Regions from separate parts of the Halomonas sp. IOP_14 genome, predicted to be linked through region 1. Evidence: predicted binding sites of a transcription regulator. Region 1 holds the regulator's gene; the other holds the start of a gene.
The links. Region 1 encodes FliA, which starts transcription of late flagellar genes. Its sites were predicted from a motif close to CTAAAGTTNNNNNNNNNNCNGCCGATA; they were not measured.
Positions count from the first base shown of each region.

Region 1 (8,992 bases):
ACGGCGCCATGGAGCCCGGGTTGGCAGAAACGCTGATGACCCAGGCCCAGCAGGCGCTGGAGCGTCACGAAAGTTCCGGCGAGCCGCCGGTGCTGGTCGTGCAACATTCACTAAGGGCGGTGCTGTCGCGCTTCTTGCGTCGCCGGTTACGCCATATGTCGGTACTGTCCCAGGCTGAAATTCCCGACGATCGCACATTAAGAGTGACCACAGTGGTCGGCGGACGTTAAAGATGGCACGCCGTGATAGGCTAGCGTCGTCCATTTTCAGAACAGGCAAGGGTAAATCATGAGCGTTAGACGTTTCGTGGGAGCCAATAGTCGTGATGTGATGCGCCAAGTGCGTGAAACGCTCGGTGAAGACGCCTTGATTGTCGCAAATCGGCGTACCGAAGGGGGCGTTGAAATTTTAGCGATGGCGGATGAAGCCATCGACCACTTTGAACCCTCACCAGAACCTGCACCACCCGAAACGCCGACAGCACCCCCAGCGCAAGACCCCATGCAGGCGATGAGCGAGCGCTTACTGCGCGAAATGCAGGATATGCGAGCGCTGCTGGCAAACAGCCAGTCAACCCATACTGCTTCACCATCGCCAGCAGCGCCCACCGGAACGGCTGCACGGCTGCGTCAACTGCTATGGAATGTGGGTTTTAGCAGCGAAATTGCCGATGAACTGCTGGCTGGGTTGCCTGCATCGCTAACCAGGTTAGACGGCGATAGCGAAGCCCCACTGCAGTGGCTGCGACAGCAGTTAATGGATCGCCTTTACGTACTCAACGATGAAGCAAGCTTTTTCGACCAAACCGGCATTGTTGCCCTGGTGGGGCCAACGGGGGTAGGTAAAACCACCACCACCGCCAAGCTGGCCGCTCGTTTTGTGATGCGCCACGGCACGCGCCCGGTAGCGCTGGTTACCACCGACAGCTTCCGGATCGGTGCCCATGAGCAGTTGCGCATTTATGCGCGCCTGCTGGATACCCCGATGTACGCCTTGGATGCCGAACAGCCCATCGACGATTTGCTGGGCCGCCTGCAGGGCAAGCAGTGGGTAATTATCGACACCGTAGGCATGAGTCAGCGTGACCAGCGGGTGATAGAGCAGATTGCCCACCTGCAAGGAGGACGCTCGCGGGTACGTTTGGTGCTGCTACTCAATGCTGCCAGCCAACCGGAAACCCTCGAAGAAGTGGTGCTGCGCTACCGTCAGGCCGCGCGGGCGGCGGGCGCAGAGTTAGATGACTGTATTATCACCAAACAGGATGAGGCGGGACGTCTGGCTCCAGTGTTAGATATTATTATGCGTCACGGGATGCGCGTCCTGTTTGGTTCTAATGGTCAGCAGGTGCCCGAAGATATGGCCCTTGCCGCCCCCGATGCGCTAGTGGATCAAGCGCTGAGTACCGCGACTCCTCAGCGTGAACGGGTGCAAAGTGCCGATGCGCCGATGGGAATGCCGCGCTGGTCGCGGGATGTCCTGGGCCAAGGGCGTCGTTTGTCGTCGCTATTGGCGAGGTTGCGCCAACGTGTCACGGGATTTGCGGAATTAGAAGAGATCTGGAACCTAGCTTCGCTGCCTAGTCGTTTGCAGGAAACGCATTTGGATGCATTACTTGCCGGTTATCCAGCGGCAAAGACCACCTTAGGGATGGCGTGGTTTCCGCGGCGCAATGAGCGCGGCTGCGACTGGGCAATGCCGGACATTGGCCTGGACACGGATGGTGCCTGGCTGGCGCTACCCTGGCTGCAGCATCGCCACGCCGCAGGATGGCAGCCACGCTTAGCCGCGCTGTCGGCATCGAGCGGTGTAGCGGTGCACTTACTGCCGCGCTTCCCTGAACCGGATGCACTAGCGTGGCTGGAAGCTGAGCACTTGACCTGGGTCAGCCAAGTGGCCCCCAGTCATCGGTTACGCTTTCACCACGAACGTCAATCTATCCGCCAGCTATTTAGTGACAGTGTGCTAACGCACCATGTGGGCGTGCGTTTTCGTGGCCAATCGGTGCAACTGTGGACTGCCTACGCCGAAGTCGAGGACGCCAGCGGCACGGCTCTACTCGCCTGGTTCGGTGAAGTTCGCGATCCGGAAAGCGCCAAAGTAGTGGCGCGCCGCTACTGGCTTACCCCCGCTCGGCTAGGAGCAGAGGTGCTCTCACTGCTGTTAACCCAGCTGCAAAGCGAAGGCTTGGCCGCCTTGACGCGTCGCGCGTGGCAGCAGTTAAAAGAGGCCGATAGCGGGGATCTAAATGCTGAAGTTCGCCTATTGATGGCCAGCGGTGTGGCATCGGTCGCCGGGCATCTCGATGTTGCTGATGATGAGGAGGCGCAGACGCTGCGTGGCGATCTGCTCAACCTGTTAGGCAACAGCCGTCGCCGCCGCGATACCGGCATGCTTGATGCACTGGTCTACGCCTTTATGGCACGAGATGCGATTCGTCAAATGGGCAGTGTTAGTCGAGAGGGCGTGGTGTGAGCGAACAGGATCAAGCATCGGGTCTACGCAAGTGGGCAAACCTGCAGCGCCAACAGCAGCAAGCTGAGGGTACAGTTGATGTTGCGGCGGCAGAACACGTGCCGGAATCTAAACAGCCTACCTCTCTGTTAACGCCGACAGCTGCAGCGGTGGAAGAGCCAGCAACGGTGGTAGCGCACCAGCCCAAAATTCCGCTTATTGTGGTCGGGCTACCAGGTAGTGGTGCAGCCCAGGTGAACAAGGTTAAAGCAAGATTAGGGCAGTGGTCGACGTTAGGTCGAAGCTGGGCCGGTGATCCTGAGGATTGGGATATTCATATCGTCATGGCCGAAACGGCCGACCTAGCCCAACTTTGCGATCAATACAGCCGTTGGGCACTGTGGATCAGTAGCGATGCCGATACCTTTGCTTCCATGTTCCGTACCTTGCGTCAATTACATGAGCGTGGCGGGCCGCGCCGTTTGCTGGCGCTCCACGAGCCGCATTTGCCGCGTCAAGGGTTGCTCAATAACTTGCGTGAGGCAGCTGATTACTACTTAAATATGGAGCTGTTGGTACTTGCACGATGAGCGCACTCTGCTGAGGAGACCAAGCATGCTAAGCTGGCTATTAAGAGGGAGACTGCTACTGAGCCCAGTACTGCTGACAGGGTGTCTACTAGCAGGGTTAACGGGAAACGCTCAGGCGACACCCGGTAGCTGGAGCAGCCAGATACCAGGTCTGATGGTAGCGATGAGTGATAGGGCAAGTGCTAGTCAAAACGCTACCCCACCCGCTGCTGCTAACAATGTGGAGTCAGCACAGCTCGGGCGTATTCATTGGCAGTTTCAATATCCCCCTGGTGCGTTATTAAACGCTTGGCTGTGCCATCCTGAGCAGTGCGTTGCGTTAGCTGGCATGCGGGGGACTACCACTGCCCTGGCGGGGTTTGCCGCGGATGCGCCGTTGCATTTTCGCTTCGCTTTACGTCCGGGGCAGCGGCCTGTTCGTGTCCAGGGGCTGCAAATGATTGTGAACTATCAGTGAAGGCTGGATAGACGCGAGGCGAGAGGATGTACACAGCACAAGGCAGGATCAAACAGAGTGAGCTGTTGACGCAATACATGCCACTGGTACGACGTCAGGCCTTGACGCTTCAGGTCCGTTTGCCAGCCAGCATTGAGCTCGACGACCTTATTCAAGCCGGGATGGTAGGGCTGCTGGAAGCACTGGGGCGCTTCGATGCCACCCAGGGAGCAACGTTCGCGACGTTTGCCAGTCAGCGTATTCGCGGTGCAATGATGGATGAATTACGTACCCGCGACTGGTTGCCCCGCAGCGTGCGCCGCTCAGCGCGAGCGGTTGACAGTGCCGTTCGTCAATTAGAGCAACAGCTCGGACGGGCACCAGAAGAGAACGAAATCGCCCAACACCTTGAAATGCCGTTGAGTGAGTATCAGCAGCTCCTCAACGACACCAACAGTGGTCAACTGTTGCCGTTTGAAGAGCTGGTGGCCGATGGTGGCGAGCCTAGCAATAATGAATTGGCTAATTCACCGTTCGAGCAGTTGCTAGACGGCCAGCAACGACAAACGTTGATTGAGGCAATTGAAGCGCTGCCAGAGCGTGAAAAGCTGCTAATGGCGCTGTACTACCAAGAAGAACTCAACCTTAAGGAAGTAGGGGCTGTGTTGGGCGTCACGGAGTCACGCGTTTCACAACTGCACAGCCAAGCCGTCAGCCGCTTACGCGCGCGTTTACACGACTCGGCATAACACCTCTTTTTACTCACTTGTGACCGGCAAGGAGCCGTGGATGAACCCTTCGACGCTGATAGGCATATTTGCCAGCATACTACTGTTGGTGAGCGTGCTGTTTTTCACCGCAGAGTCCCCTGAAAGTTTTATCAATTTGCCGGGTTTGGCCATTGTGGTGACCGGTACCCTAGCGGCAACCTTTATCAGCTATCCGCTGAAAGAGGTGCTGCGTGTCGTACGGTTGGTGGGCTTGGTATTCCGGCGCGAAAATACCTATATGCGTGACGATATCCGCGAATTGGTGGATATGTCGCGACTCTGGTTTAAGGGCGATGTACGTGCTGTCGAGCGCGAGTTGGAGCATACCCGAAACCCGTTTTTGCGTACCGGGATCCAACTGGTCATTGCCAACACCAAAGAGGATGAAATTTTTGACATGCTGCGTTGGCGCATTGCCCGTCTTAAAGCGCGTGAGCATGCTGAGGCACAAATATTCCGTACCATGGCCACCTACGCACCCGCATTTGGCATGATCGGCACCCTGGTGGGGCTGGTCAATATGCTGGAAGTCATGGACGCAGGCGACCTGCAGGTGATCGGCCCGCGCATGGCGGTGGCCCTGCTCACCACCTTCTACGGCATTTTACTCGCCAACTTGGTGTTTAAGCCGATTGCGGTGAAACTCGAGCGCCGCACCGAAGAGCGGCTGATTACCATGAACATGGTGCTGGAAGGTATTTCGCTGATTACCAAGCGCCGCCTGCCGTCGTTTATTGAAGAGACCCTCAACTCGTTTGTAGCTAACTATCACGATGAGATCCGTGATAACAGCGTCAAACCAAGGCCTGATTCGTCGGTTAGTGCGGCGGCGAAGGGGTAGGCCAGATGCTTGACCGTGATACGCGCCACGCACTGGAAATGACGCCGTCGCCAGGCGATGGTGACGAGGGTTGGCTAACCAGCTATTTGGATGTGCTGACGCTGCTAATCACGCTCTTTGTGCTGCTGCTTTCACTGACACCGCCGGGAGGCGGTGAGGCGGCTGATACTGCTTTCATGCGCTCGGCTAGCGCTGTATCATCATTGCCGCTGGCGTCTCTAGCCACTGGTATTCAGCCCCGCCATTCAGGGGTTCAGCCGCAGTTTGATGGGCTCGACATCCCCGGTGTCAGTGTTTCGCAAGGGAGTGAAGGGGTCACGTTACGTATTGATACCAGCCTTTTATTTCCCAGCGGTCAAGCTGTACTGACTTCCCGTGGGCAAGAGGTGGTAGAAAGCCTTATCGATGTGCTGACCCGTTTTGACGGTCAGATTTCGGTAGAAGGCCACACCGACAGCGTGCCTATTTCAACGGCCCGCTTCCCCTCTAATTGGGAGCTTTCATCAGCGCGGGCTATCGCTGTGGTGAGGCATTTAGAGCGCCAAGGATTCAATATCTCTCGTATGCGGGCCGTCGGTTATGCCGACACCCAACCCATGGAACCGAACGCAACGGCGGAGGGCCGAGCTGCCAACCGTCGCGTAGAGTTGTTGCTAAGGCAGCAGGTCGAGGGTGAATAGATTGCGAGGCCACGTTTGTGTCCATGTACCACCCGCGGTTGCAGTCGTTTGGAGCTCTGCTGGTTTTAGATGCCGATTGTCGCCGCATTCAAGCCAGTAGCACCAACTTAACCCGCTTGACCGGTATTGAGCGCCCTGAAAATGGGCCGCACACTCTTGCCTATGTGTTAGGAAAACGGCTAAGCCAGCGGGTGCGCCGCGAGTTGCAGGGGCAGCAGAAACTCTCCGGCCCGCTGGTGTTTATTCGTTCCAAGCATAGCAACATGCGTTTTCAGCTCTATGCTTACCGAGCAGGTGGGAAGGTCATCGTCGAGATTGAGCCACTCAACCCCCAAGGTAAGCGCCGCCTGCTTGGCACAGTCAATGAGCGGCTGATGCATTTAGCCGACGCAACCCACCAGGAAGAGCTGCTCGACTGCTTGGTTAACGCTATTCAACAGCTCACCGGCCATGATCGCGTCACCGTGTGCCATTTCGACAGTGATTGGCATGGTTTAATGGTTGCCGAAGCGCTGGGCAACCAGCTGCCCTCGCTGTTGGGTCAGCGCTTCCCCTCAAGCGACTTCCCTGTCGCCTTACGCAAAAGTTACCAACATTACCCCGTTCGGTTAATTGAAGACGTCGATGCGCCGCCTGAAACGCTGACTCCCGCCTACTCGGGAGTGAGCCTTAGCGGCAGCTTTTTACGCGCCCCTGCCCCTGAGCGGCAGCGATATTTAAATCGCCTGGGGGTGCGTGGGTCATTCAGTTTGGCCATGCAGGGGGATACTGGCTTATGGGGTCTAGTGTTTTGCCATTCGCCAGCACCGCACTCGGTTGAACCCCCCGTGCGTGATGCCGTTCGCACCCTCGTGCAAATGGCCACCCAGCGCATGCTGTTGCTACGGGCGCGTCAAGAAGCCCGCTACCTACAACGGGTTCAGGATAGCCTCGTGCTCAGTGCGCGAGCGCGCAGCGAGCCGCAAAGTCCCCAACAGTTACTTCATGAGCAGGCGGCTATCTGGATGAAGCTGTTTCGCGCCCATGGCGTGGTGCTGTGGGTGAATGGTGGCGCTTATCAAGCGGGTGTGACGCCGACTCCAGAAGCGATAAGCCAGTTTGTGCTGCGCCTGGAAAGAACTCATGTACATAGCGGCCCTTGGTGCACGCGCGAAATCGGCAAAGAGACGTTAACCGCTTCGCTAGCCATGCCCGAGCAGTGTGGGGCTCTAGCAGTGCCGCTGCCAATGAGTTCGACCCAGCGCGCCTGGCTGATTTTTTTTCGCCCCGAGCAGGTGGAAACGCTGTATTGGGCGATGCAGCCTACAACCAACCCTAAACCGGCCGTGATATTGGCTCCATCGGTTGCTTGGTCTGAAGAGGTAGTCGGCAGAAGTGAAGCGTGGCTGCGGGTAGAGCGCTTAGCGGCGGTAGACTTGGGGGAAGACCTGACGCTGGCGATTTCTGCCTATGAAATTAGCTCACTGAATATGCACCTGGAGCACGAACGCAAAGCCCTTGCCGAAGCCAACCAGCGTCTTGAGCAATTAGCCCATTTCGATCCTCTAACCAAGGTGTGGAACCGTTACCGCATCGAAGAAGCGATCAATGCAGAGCTGGTGGCTGCCAAGCGCTATGCGGCCGCTTTTGCCTTGCTACTGTTCGATGTGGATAACTTTAAGCAGATCAACGATGCTCACGGCCATAGCGTGGGTGACGATGTGCTGGTGGCCCTGGCGCGCTTAGTGGAAAGCTCGCTGCGTGGCTGCGACCACCTGGGCCGTTGGGGAGGCGAAGAGTTTATTGTGCTGGCGACTCATTCCGATGTTGATGCCGCCACTGGCCTGGCTGAGCGGCTGCGCTCGCTGGTAGAAGAGCTGCGTATAGAGGGCGTTGAGCAAACGGTTACAGTGAGTATCGGTGTCGCCGTTTGGCAGCCGGGTGACAGCTGTAAAACCCTTATCTCCCGGGCTGATGACGCCATGTACCGCGCTAAGCATGGCGGACGCAACCGCGTTGAAATGGCGCTTGAGCCTGTGGTGCTGATTTAAGCAAACCTTTAGGTGCCACTACCTTCACACTGGGTGAGCATCCGGTTGATCGCCGCATCGGCGCCTTTTAGGCTAAAGGTCATATACCACGGCTCGCGCTCGTCCTGGTCGAAGCCGAGAAATAGCTGCTCCCCCTGGCGCATGTCGGCCATCAGTGATGCCAAGTCACTTAAATAAAAGTGAGCATAAAACCCGTCATCGCCGCGCTCAGTGATAAATTCCGCCATGGTGTCGATAACGGGCCGCTCATCGATGCGCAGCCGAGTGGGCACCAGGTTTACTGTACGGCTCTCTCCCTGCTGCTGCTCAAGGGTGACGCGCATCTCCAGCCAGGGTAAATCGCAAACGCCCGAGGTGGCATTCAAGCTCAGCGTCGCATCCGAGTAGCTGTGGGTTTCTACCGCCCGATAGTGGCGTTCGCCCCCCAGTGAGAGCGTCATTGACTGCCAATGGTCGTGGGTGGCCACATCGTCGGTATTGAAGGTGGTCGCGTTAGTGACGGGCGTAGCGACCATCCACATGGTCGCTATCGCCACAACGGTAAACGTGAGCGTGCAAAGATACTGGGATGGAGAGCGCAGGAAGTGAGTTGCGGACATGATCAAAGCCATTTAACCCAAAACCCCAGTCTATATCGTGTTTGGGATTGGCAAAACAGTAACGCGCTGATTTTCCTATATATGGTAGAAAAAATTAAAAAAAGTGCCTCATATGGTGGGAGGTCACGTCTATACTTCACTCCGATGCTACGTATAATCGCCCTATTTGAGCGCTATAATTCACCCCGCTGTGAAGGAGTTTTGCGACATGAGCACCGCTGCCAAGGCTATGAAGACCTCTAATGATGTCCCGATGCAGGCCCCCTCGCGGGAAATCTGGGACGCCAAATACCGTCTCAAGGATCGTCATAGTCAGCCCGTGGATCAAGACGTCGGTGCTACGTTTGAACGTGTTGCTCGCGCCCTGGCTGCGGTGGAAGGTGATAAGGCGGAAGAGTGGCTGCCGAAGTTCCGCTGGGCGCTGGAAAATGGCGCCATACCTGCCGGTCGTATTCTCTCCAACGCGGGGGCTGAGGCCTACAAGCCTGCGGTGAGCCTGATTAACTGCACTGTCTCCCGCACCATTCGTGACTCCATGCGCGATATCCTCGACTCAGTGGTCGATGCGGGTATGACGCTGAAATCCGGGGCGGGT
Region 1 covers NZ_JAINWD010000032.1:18,041-27,032, reverse strand. The annotation lists gene flhA (flagellar biosynthesis protein FlhA) at 1-230, shown strand, start outside; gene flhF (flagellar biosynthesis protein FlhF) at 289-2,472, shown strand; gene K7H09_RS17900 (hypothetical protein) at 2,469-3,041, shown strand; gene K7H09_RS17895 (flagellar protein FlhE) at 3,067-3,498, shown strand; gene K7H09_RS17890 (RNA polymerase sigma factor FliA) at 3,525-4,226, shown strand; gene K7H09_RS17885 (motility protein A) at 4,267-5,088, shown strand; gene K7H09_RS17880 (OmpA/MotB family protein) at 5,094-5,768, shown strand; gene K7H09_RS17875 (sensor domain-containing diguanylate cyclase) at 5,792-7,798, shown strand; gene K7H09_RS17870 (hypothetical protein) at 7,807-8,409, opposite strand; gene K7H09_RS17865 (adenosylcobalamin-dependent ribonucleoside-diphosphate reductase) at 8,606-8,992, shown strand, end outside.

Region 2 (8,992 bases), on a different contig from region 1:
ATAAGCTGGTGATTGATAAATCTACCGTGCCGGTGGGCACCGCGGAAAAAGTCCACGCCGTTATCAGCGATGTGCTCGAACAGCGAGGTGTATCGCTCGCGTTCGATGTGTGTTCGAACCCTGAGTTTATGAAGGAAGGGGCGGCGATAGATGACTTTACCCGTGGCGCGCGCATCATCGTCGGCACGGAAAGCGAACGGGTAAAAGCGCATATGCAAGAGTGCTACGCCCCCTACAATCGCAACCACGAAAAGTTGATGTTTATGAGCGTGCGTGCCGCCGAGCTGACCAAGTACGCTGCCAACGCCATGCTCGCCACTAAAATAAGCTTTATGAACGAGATCGCCAATCTTGCCGAACGGCTTGATGTGGACATTGAAGATGTTCGCCGGGGAATTGGCAGCGACCCACGCATTGGGTACCACTTTATCTACCCTGGCTGTGGCTACGGCGGCTCCTGTTTCCCCAAAGACGTCCAGGCGTTAGAGCGTGCCGCGCGTCAGTTAGGCTATACGCCAGAACTGCTTAGCGCTGTCGAGGCGGTTAATTTGCGCCAGAAACAGACCCTGTTCACAAAACTGCAAGATAACTTAGGCAATCTAAGCGGTAAAACCATTGCCGTATGGGGCTTGGCCTTTAAACCCAGCACAGACGATATGCGCGAAGCGCCAAGCCGCACGTTAATGGAAGCACTCTGGCAAGCGGGTGCTAAGGTGCAAGCCTTTGATCCCGAAGCCATGGCGGAGTGTCGTCGCATTTACGGCGAGCGTGATGATCTCATGCTAGCAGGCGACCGCATTCAGGCCGTGAAAGGCGCTGATGCCTTGGTTATCTGCACCGAGTGGAAAGAGTTTCGCAGTGTCGATTTTGATTGGTTAGCTGATCAGTTAGCAGACAAAGTCGTTATTGATGGGCGTAATTTGTATACCCCAAGTGCCGTTGAAGAGGCGGGGCTGTGGTATATAGGGGTAGGGCGAAAGAGCCACGATTAGCTGGTGAGCGAAAAAAAAGTTTAAGTTTAATTTTAGATGGTCGATAGTTATTAACTACTAGGATGATAAATTTCTTCACGAGCAGAATGAGCAACAGCGTGATGACGTTATAAAAGAGGACGGTAAAGTATGGCTTCCATTACATCGCTCGGCATCGGTTCAGGCTTGGATCTCAACGGTTTATTAGATCAGTTGAAAGAGGCTGAGGAAGAGAAGCTTGTGCCGATTAAGGAGCGCCAGGAAATCCAGCAGACCAAGATTTCCGCCTATGGGCAGCTTCAGAGCGCCCTTTCGCAGTTTCAAACGGCCGCTGATGCGCTGAATGACAGTGCTCTTTACGAAAGTCTCTCCACTAACGTGGGTGGTTCAGCCATTACCGCCGCTGCTGATGCGGAAGCGCAGCCAGGTAGCTATAACGTTACTGTAGATACTCTAGCCACTCGCGGCACACTTGCTTCAGACGGGGTGGCGACATCAGACGAAGCCATCACGGTGGCGGATCAAATACTAACCTTAAGCTTTGCTGATGGCTCCACCAAAGAGATATCAATCACGGCTGATAGTAGCTTAGAGGATATTCGCGATACCATTAACGCCACTGAAGATTCGGGCGTTAATGCCACTATCGTGAATGACGGCAGCAATTTTCGTCTAGCATTAAGTTCTAGCGAAACCGGTGCAGATGCTTCAATTGATAACTTCAGTTTTGACGGTGCTGCCCCTTTTGCTGCAGATACCACCAATACGCTGCAAAGCGGTACTGATGCAGCGCTTACCGTTAACGGCATCGCCATTACCAGCCCCACTAATCAGGTGGAGGGCGCTATTCAGGGTGTAACGCTGAACCTTCAAGAAGAGGGCGAGAGCACTGTTAAAGTAGAGCAAGATACGCTAAAAGTTCGTGAAGCTGTAACGGGTTTCGTGAATGCCTATAACGATCTTAAAGATAAGATTGGTGATCTAACCAGCTTCAACTCCGAAACTGGCGAGGCCGGTGAGCTATTGGGCGATAGCGTTGTACGCACCGTCGAATCGCGCTTGCGTGGCGTGTTGGGTGGGGCTGTTGAGGGGGAGCTCTCCATCCTTAGTGATATCGGTATTTCACAAAAGTACGATGGCGGGCTCGGGTACAGCAAGCTTGAGATTGATCAAGACAAGCTTGATGATGCCATTGCTAATGATCAAGGCGCACTTGCAACCTTCTTCGCAGGCGATACAGATGAAGCGGGTATGGCGGGGCAAATTAATACAGCAGTCGAACAATTGATTAGCCCTAACGGCCGAGTGAAAGGAGCGATTAGCGGGGCGGAAAGTCTCAAAGCATCGCTTGTAGAGCGTTATACCAGCATGGAACAGTCAATTGAGCAAACAATGTCTCGTTACCGTGCCCAGTTTGGTCAGTTGGATGGCATGATTGCGCAAATGAACCAAACCAGCAGCTATCTCACCCAGCAATTTGATGCCCTGGATGCCCAGCTTGGCCGTAACTGATACGGCAACTAGAAATTGACGTATCTGACGCCTGCGCTAAGCAGGCGTTTTTGTTGATAAAAACAAAATAGCCCAGTTAACGAAAGAAAAAGCGCTAAAGTTGCCCTCTGTTTAGTCGATAAGTTAACTATCAAACTTTCTTGCGCAACCGATGCGCGTAATGTTTTTGGTTTAGCCTTTTCACTGAGGAACATCCAGTATGGCGACAATAACCTCTCTTGGCGTTGGCTCGGGACTCGACCTGACCGGCCTGTTGGATCAACTTCAGGACGCGGAGCGTGGCAAGCTTGCCCCCATTACGCTTCAAAAAAAGCAGCAAGAAGCCAAAATTTCTGCCTACGGCCAACTGCAAACCTCTCTCGATGCGTTCCAAGATGCTGTCGCGAAAATCAATGACCCCAAGCTCTACCAAAGCCTTTCTGCCAATGTGCGCGGCGATGGTATTACCGCCACGACAACCGCGAGTGCATTGCCAGGTAGCTACCGAGTAGAAGTCAGTCAGTTGGCAACATCTGGTACGCTTGCTTCAGGGCGTGTAGACGAAAAAGATCAGGCGCTCGATTTACAAGGTGCCACCTCGCTCAAGCTCACCTTTGGCAGTGGCGACTCAGTCGATATCGCTATCGCAGCCGATAGCACGCTAAATAGTATTCGTGACGCAATCAATGCTGATAAAAATTCCGGTGTTAATGCCACTATTATCAATGATGGTGAAGGCTACCGCCTGGCGCTAAGCTCCAAAGCAACCGGTGTTGAAGCCTCTATCGACAGTTTTAGCTTTGTAGATGCAGCCGATGCTGTCGTCACCGGCCCATTCGGTGAAGCAACAGAAGCCGGGGCCAAGCAACAAGGGCAGGATGCGGCGTTAACAGTTAATGGTATAGCGATTAGCAGCGCCAAGAACCAAATTGAAGGCGCCATTCAAGGCGTAACGCTCAACCTTGCTGAGCTCAGTATTGAAGAGGGCGAAACCGCTTCTAGCACGGTCAACATCGAACGCGACACGCTAAAACAGCGCGAAGCGATTAACGGCTTCGTAAAAGCGTTCAATGATTTAAAAGGCACGGTGGGTAAACTAACCGCGTTCGACAGCGAAAGTGGCAGTGCAGCGGTGCTATTAGGCGACAGTGCCGTGCGTACCATTGAGTCACGCTTACGCAGCGCGTTAACCGGGGGTGTGGAAGGAGGCGAGCTATCCACTTTGAGCCAATTGGGGATCACGCTTCAGCGTGACGGAACGTTAAAAACCGATGACGCCAAGCTTAGTGATCTAGTAGCGAACAACCCCCAAGCGCTTAGCGCCTTTTTTGCTGGTGAGGGCACAAAGAGTGGCCTAGCTGGCAAGCTTGAAACATCCATCGGGCAGATGCTTGGTAGCAACGGCGTCATTAAGGGAGCCATCAGCGGTGCTGAAAACCAGGTGAAAAGCCTAGATACTCGCTATGCGCGTATGGAAAAAAGCATTGAAAGCACCATCTCACGCTACCGCAGTCAGTTTAGTCAGTTGGATGTGATGGTTGCGCAAATGAACAGCATGAGCTCTTATCTAACCCAACAATTTGATGCGCTTGATGCCCAGCTAGGGCGTAAAAAGTAGTGTTGCATCGATAACTAGCGTTTGATCACGACAAAAGCAGCGCTTGGCGCTGCTTTTGCTTTGGAACCACAACGAAACTGTATCAAGAAGCGGGTATGTCATTGCGAGCACAGCGAAGCAATCTCAACCTCTCGGGGCCTCCTGGCCCAAGCATGAAAACTCCCACCTTTCAGTTACCTACTTTTACATCTTTTTTTACGACTTCCCCTAAAGATTCCCCTCGCTGCGCCGTTAATTAATATAACGGCACAAACAGTGGCCGAAAAGCGGGCCTTCAAGGCCAGTGTCCAAAGCAAGGAGTATCACACCATGTCAGTGATCAATACCAACATCACGTCGATGATCGGCCAGCAGAACCTGCGTGAATCGCAGAATAGCCTGCAAACCTCTATGGAGCGTTTGAGCTCTGGTCTTCGCATCAACAGTGCTAAAGACGATGCCGCTGGCCAAGCCATTGCCAACCGTTTCAGCGCACAAATCACCGGCCTTGGTCAGGCACAGCGTAACGCCAACGATGGTATCTCCATCGCACAGACCGCTGAAGGTGGTTTGAACCAAGTAAACGACAACTTGCAGCGTGTTCGTGAATTGGCCGTTCAGGCGACAAACGGCACTAATAGCCAGTCTGACCTTGACTCCATTCAGGACGAAATCAACCAACGCCTTTCTGAAATTGATCGCATCTCTGAAGAGACCGATTTCAACGGAACTAAAGTACTATCTAGCGACAACGGTCTGAAAATTCAGGTGGGTGCAGACGACGGCCAAACTATTTCAGTCAACCTGCAACAGATTAGTTCTAGCACCCTAGGCCTGAACGGTTTTAACGTTAACGGCAGTGGTGAAACTCAGAACGAAAAAGCAACAGTAACTGATGTCGTTGCTGCGGGTGGCGTGGCCAGTGGTGGCACGGCAGGCCTTTATAAAGTTACTACTACTCACGACGATGCAACGTTTGACGACGTGCTTGCTACCATGGCAGACGGCAACACAGTGAAAGTATCGGGTGGTGCTGGCTCTGGAACCTATACGTATGATGCGGCTGCAGGTAACTTTACCGTTACTGAAACAGTTGATGGTAGTGGCGGTGCTACTGGTTCAGCCATTGTGGCAGAGGGTGCTAAGCTCACCCCCACTAGCGGTACAACGACAGGCACTTATAAGCTGGCTGGCGATGATGTTGCTGAGTTTGAAATCACCTCAACGGGCGATATCACCTTAAATGGACAGGCTGCTTATATCTCAAGTAACGGCGAGCTTACCAACAACCTGGGTTCTGGTGGTACTGCTGCAACCATCGAAAACCTATTGGATGCAACAGCGACAAATGCTGGTTCTACCTTGTCTGTTGGTAGTTCTGAATACAATGGAGACGGCACTGATTTAACTTACGAGACTACGGTTACTACTGCCGACGTAAAAGCCGCAATGAATGATGCTGGAACAACAGGTACGGTCGCTACTGTTGATCAAGGGCTTGCTACTGGTAGTGTTGCGTTTGGCGCTTCTACGACTACTGCAACTAGCACCTATAAGGATGGCGACGGCGAGTTAACTACAGTCGCTTCATATGTAACCAACTACAACATCAATGCCGATACTGGCGAGGTAACAGTTGCAGGTGGAACGGGTGCAGATAAGTATGAAGCCAACGTGGGCGCAGCGGTTTACGTTAATGATGAGGGTATTACGACTTCTGAAACGACCGCTGGGGATTCTACTGTAGACCCGATGGCGACATTGGATGCTGCATTAGCACAAGTAGATAGCCTTCGTTCTGAGCTGGGTGCCGTACAAAACCGATTCGAGTCTGCCATTACCAACTTGAGCACCAACGAGACTAACCTCTCTGCTGCACGCTCACGTATCGAAGATGCTGACTACGCAACTGAAGTCGCTAACATGACTCGCGCACAGATCCTGCAGCAAGCAGGTACTTCAGTACTGGCCCAGGCCAACCAGCTGCCGCAGAACGTTCTTTCTCTGCTCGGCTAATCTGAAGCCTAAAATAAACGTTGCTTTATTATTAAGCAAAATGAACCGGCCTCTTCGTGGGGCCGGTTTTTGTTTTCAGGTCAGCGCCTTTCACGTAGCATAAAAACCAAGGTGTTAACCTGAGAAATAACGTATAGGAATTCAGCATGGCAAAGAAATTGGCGCCCGCCACCTCGCAAAAACGCAGGCCACGCATATTGTGGGCGAACCCTTACTGCTTACTGGATACATCCAGTGGAGCGAGTATGAGTGTTCGACAAATGCTGACACAGCTGGCGATGCAAGGCTATGAGGTTCAAATCCTAGGGGCAACCATTTTTGATAATCCTAAAGGTGGAAGTCTTTTAAAGGATAAGGCACCAAGTATCGCTGCACACCGCCATAAAATAGTTGATGTTAATGACGGGGTGCTAACCCACCAGCTCTTAGTAACTCAGAATTCATTTCGTACACAGATGATAGCGCATGAAGAAGAAATATGGCTGAATCAGTACTGCTATCTACTGGACAGCTTTAAGCCTGATATTGTCTGGTTTTATGGGGGGCAAACATTAGAACTACTTATTGCTGATGAAGCACGGTTCCGCAGTATTCCTTCTGCTTTCTATTTGGTTAACGGCAATTATATGTCACCTCGTTGGTGCCGCGATGTGGCGCTTGTGCTTACCGACACTGAACAAACAGCGAAGTTATACCAAGAGAAAGTCGGCTTTCTAGCTAAGCCTGTTGGTAAGTTTATTGACCCTGCATGTTTTGTCGCCGAGCATCATCAGCGTAAAAATTTAACGTTTATAAATCCGACTTTTGAGAAAGGAGCCAGTATTTTTGTACAACTGGCCCTTAAGCTAGAAAAAGAGCACCCGGATATTTCACTGGAAGTAGTGGAAGCTCGTGGCGATTGGTCTTCCGTACTAAAAGAAGCGACTCAATTGCTGGGTGAATCACGTGAACAACTTAATAACGTTATAGTTACAAAAAATACTAACGATATGCTGCCCGTATATAAGCGCTCCCGAGTGTTAGTGGCGCCTAGTTTATGGTGGGAAAGCGGTGCGCGAGTGCTGGCAGAGGCCATGCTCAATGGCATACCTGCTATTGTGAGTAACCACGGCGGAAGCGCTGGTTTGGTTGAGAACGGTGGCATTTTGTTAGACTTTCCTGAGCAATGTCATGAAAAACCCTACAAACATATATTGAATGAAGAAGAGCTTCAGCCACTTTATGATGCAGTGGTGAACCTCTTTGACGATGAAGCGCTTTATCAAGATTATGTTGAGAAGGCCTATAAAGTTGGCAAAGAAAAGCACCATATTGATGTCAGCACAGCGCGCTTAGTGCAAGCGCTTACACCTTTGGTAGCGCAAAAAGCGGGTAACAAAGATTTTTCGATTTCGCAGCGTAAAGCGCATATGCATAAGCTTGCTGGTCGAGCTAAAGACCCGGGTTTAAATGTCCCATTCGAGATAGTTTCAGAACCAGTCATACCGTCTTCTATTATGCAAGAAGACCTGAGCGATGCTAATACAGCACCTAGGGCAGAGCATAATGTAGCCGCTATCTCTGTTGCAAACGCTTTAGAAGCGGCAACCAGTAATTTTAGTTGGGAGCTAAAAGGAAAGGTGGTGGTTTTAGATAACCGCGCCAAGTTGATCAAAACGGGAGCTGCAGATAAATTAGCTAAAACAAGTGCTTTTACAATATTAGCGTTTGATCCGGCGAGTGAAGTGAGCAACCCTCAAGCCTATGAAGGCCATGATCATATTCAGCTTTTTCAGCACGCACTTTTGGGAGATGGGCAGCCTAGCAAACTTAACGCCTGCCTGGATGCTGCTTTAAGTAGTACTCTTACCCTATTGCCCCTAGAGTCTTTGCCTGAGCGCCACCGTCAAGGCGCTAACGTATTAACCCAGTTACCGATTAATACTGTCGCGCTAGATAGCATCGAAGGCTTGCCTAGCTTAGATTGGCTGATACTAGATGAATTAAGCAATGTCTCAAGTATACTTGAACATGGAGAGAAAGCGCTTAAAGATGCTCTGTTGATTCAAGCCCGTGTGGCGTTTCAGCCCACTCATAAAAATCAGCCAAGCCTTGCCGAGTTACAGCACTGGGCAAGCTGTAACGGCTTCCGCTTTTATCGATTTAATGATGCTAGCTATCAAAGTCTTTTCCCCGAAAAAAGCGAGGCTCATGAACAGCTTGGTAGTGAGCTGCAAAGTCTAGACGCGCTTTTCTTGCCCTCGCAGGAGCGAATGACACAGTTAGATGATAACCAAAAACAAAAGCTGGTTTTCTTGCTACATACTGTGTTCGATGCCCACGACATGGCCTATCAGGTGATGAGCCAGGTAAGCGAGCTGCAAGCCAAAAACTATTTGCAGTTTGTAGAGGGCGAAATGAGTGCCCCTGTTTCGTCTCCTCAAGCGCTGCATCAGTTAGTAGAAATGGAAGAAGAAAGCTCGGTGCCTGCGCAAAGAGAGGGGCAAAAGCAAATACCTCTTGCAGAGCACCCCACAATACGGAGCTTTACGCAGCGGGCGGCGTCACAAGAGCCGCTGCAGCCTGGCGAAAAGGGCCTCTTTATTGACTGTGGTGGCTATGATGGGTGCTCATCGCTTAAATTCATGATGAATAACCCCGAGTTTGACTGTGTCACCTTCGAGCCAAACCCAACGCTATGGCATTACTATAAAGATGCACCAACCTTTCTGATCAAGAAAGCAGCATATATTCATGATGATGCGGTCAAGTTTACGTTAGACAACTTGGATGAGGATGGCAGCTCGCTGATTAGGAACAAGCGAATTGATTATGCCGGTAGAGTTAAAAATAAGGCGTTTCCTACAATTACCGCGCAGTGTGTTGATATTGCCCGCTTTATCCAGGATTGTGAGCCGCATTACGACCGAATTATCCT
Region 2 covers NZ_JAINWD010000043.1:5,865-14,856, forward strand. The annotation lists gene K7H09_RS20575 (UDP-glucose dehydrogenase family protein) at 1-992, shown strand, start outside; gene fliD (flagellar filament capping protein FliD) at 1,122-2,483, shown strand; gene fliD (flagellar filament capping protein FliD) at 2,683-4,080, shown strand; partial or broken gene K7H09_RS24650 (flagellin N-terminal helical domain-containing protein) at 4,420-4,749, shown strand; gene K7H09_RS24655 (flagellin) at 5,056-6,075, shown strand; gene K7H09_RS20595 (FkbM family methyltransferase) at 6,321-8,992, shown strand, end outside.
Region 2: a site for FliA is predicted at 5,003-5,029, ahead of K7H09_RS24655 (flagellin). Genes of this name have one in related genera too.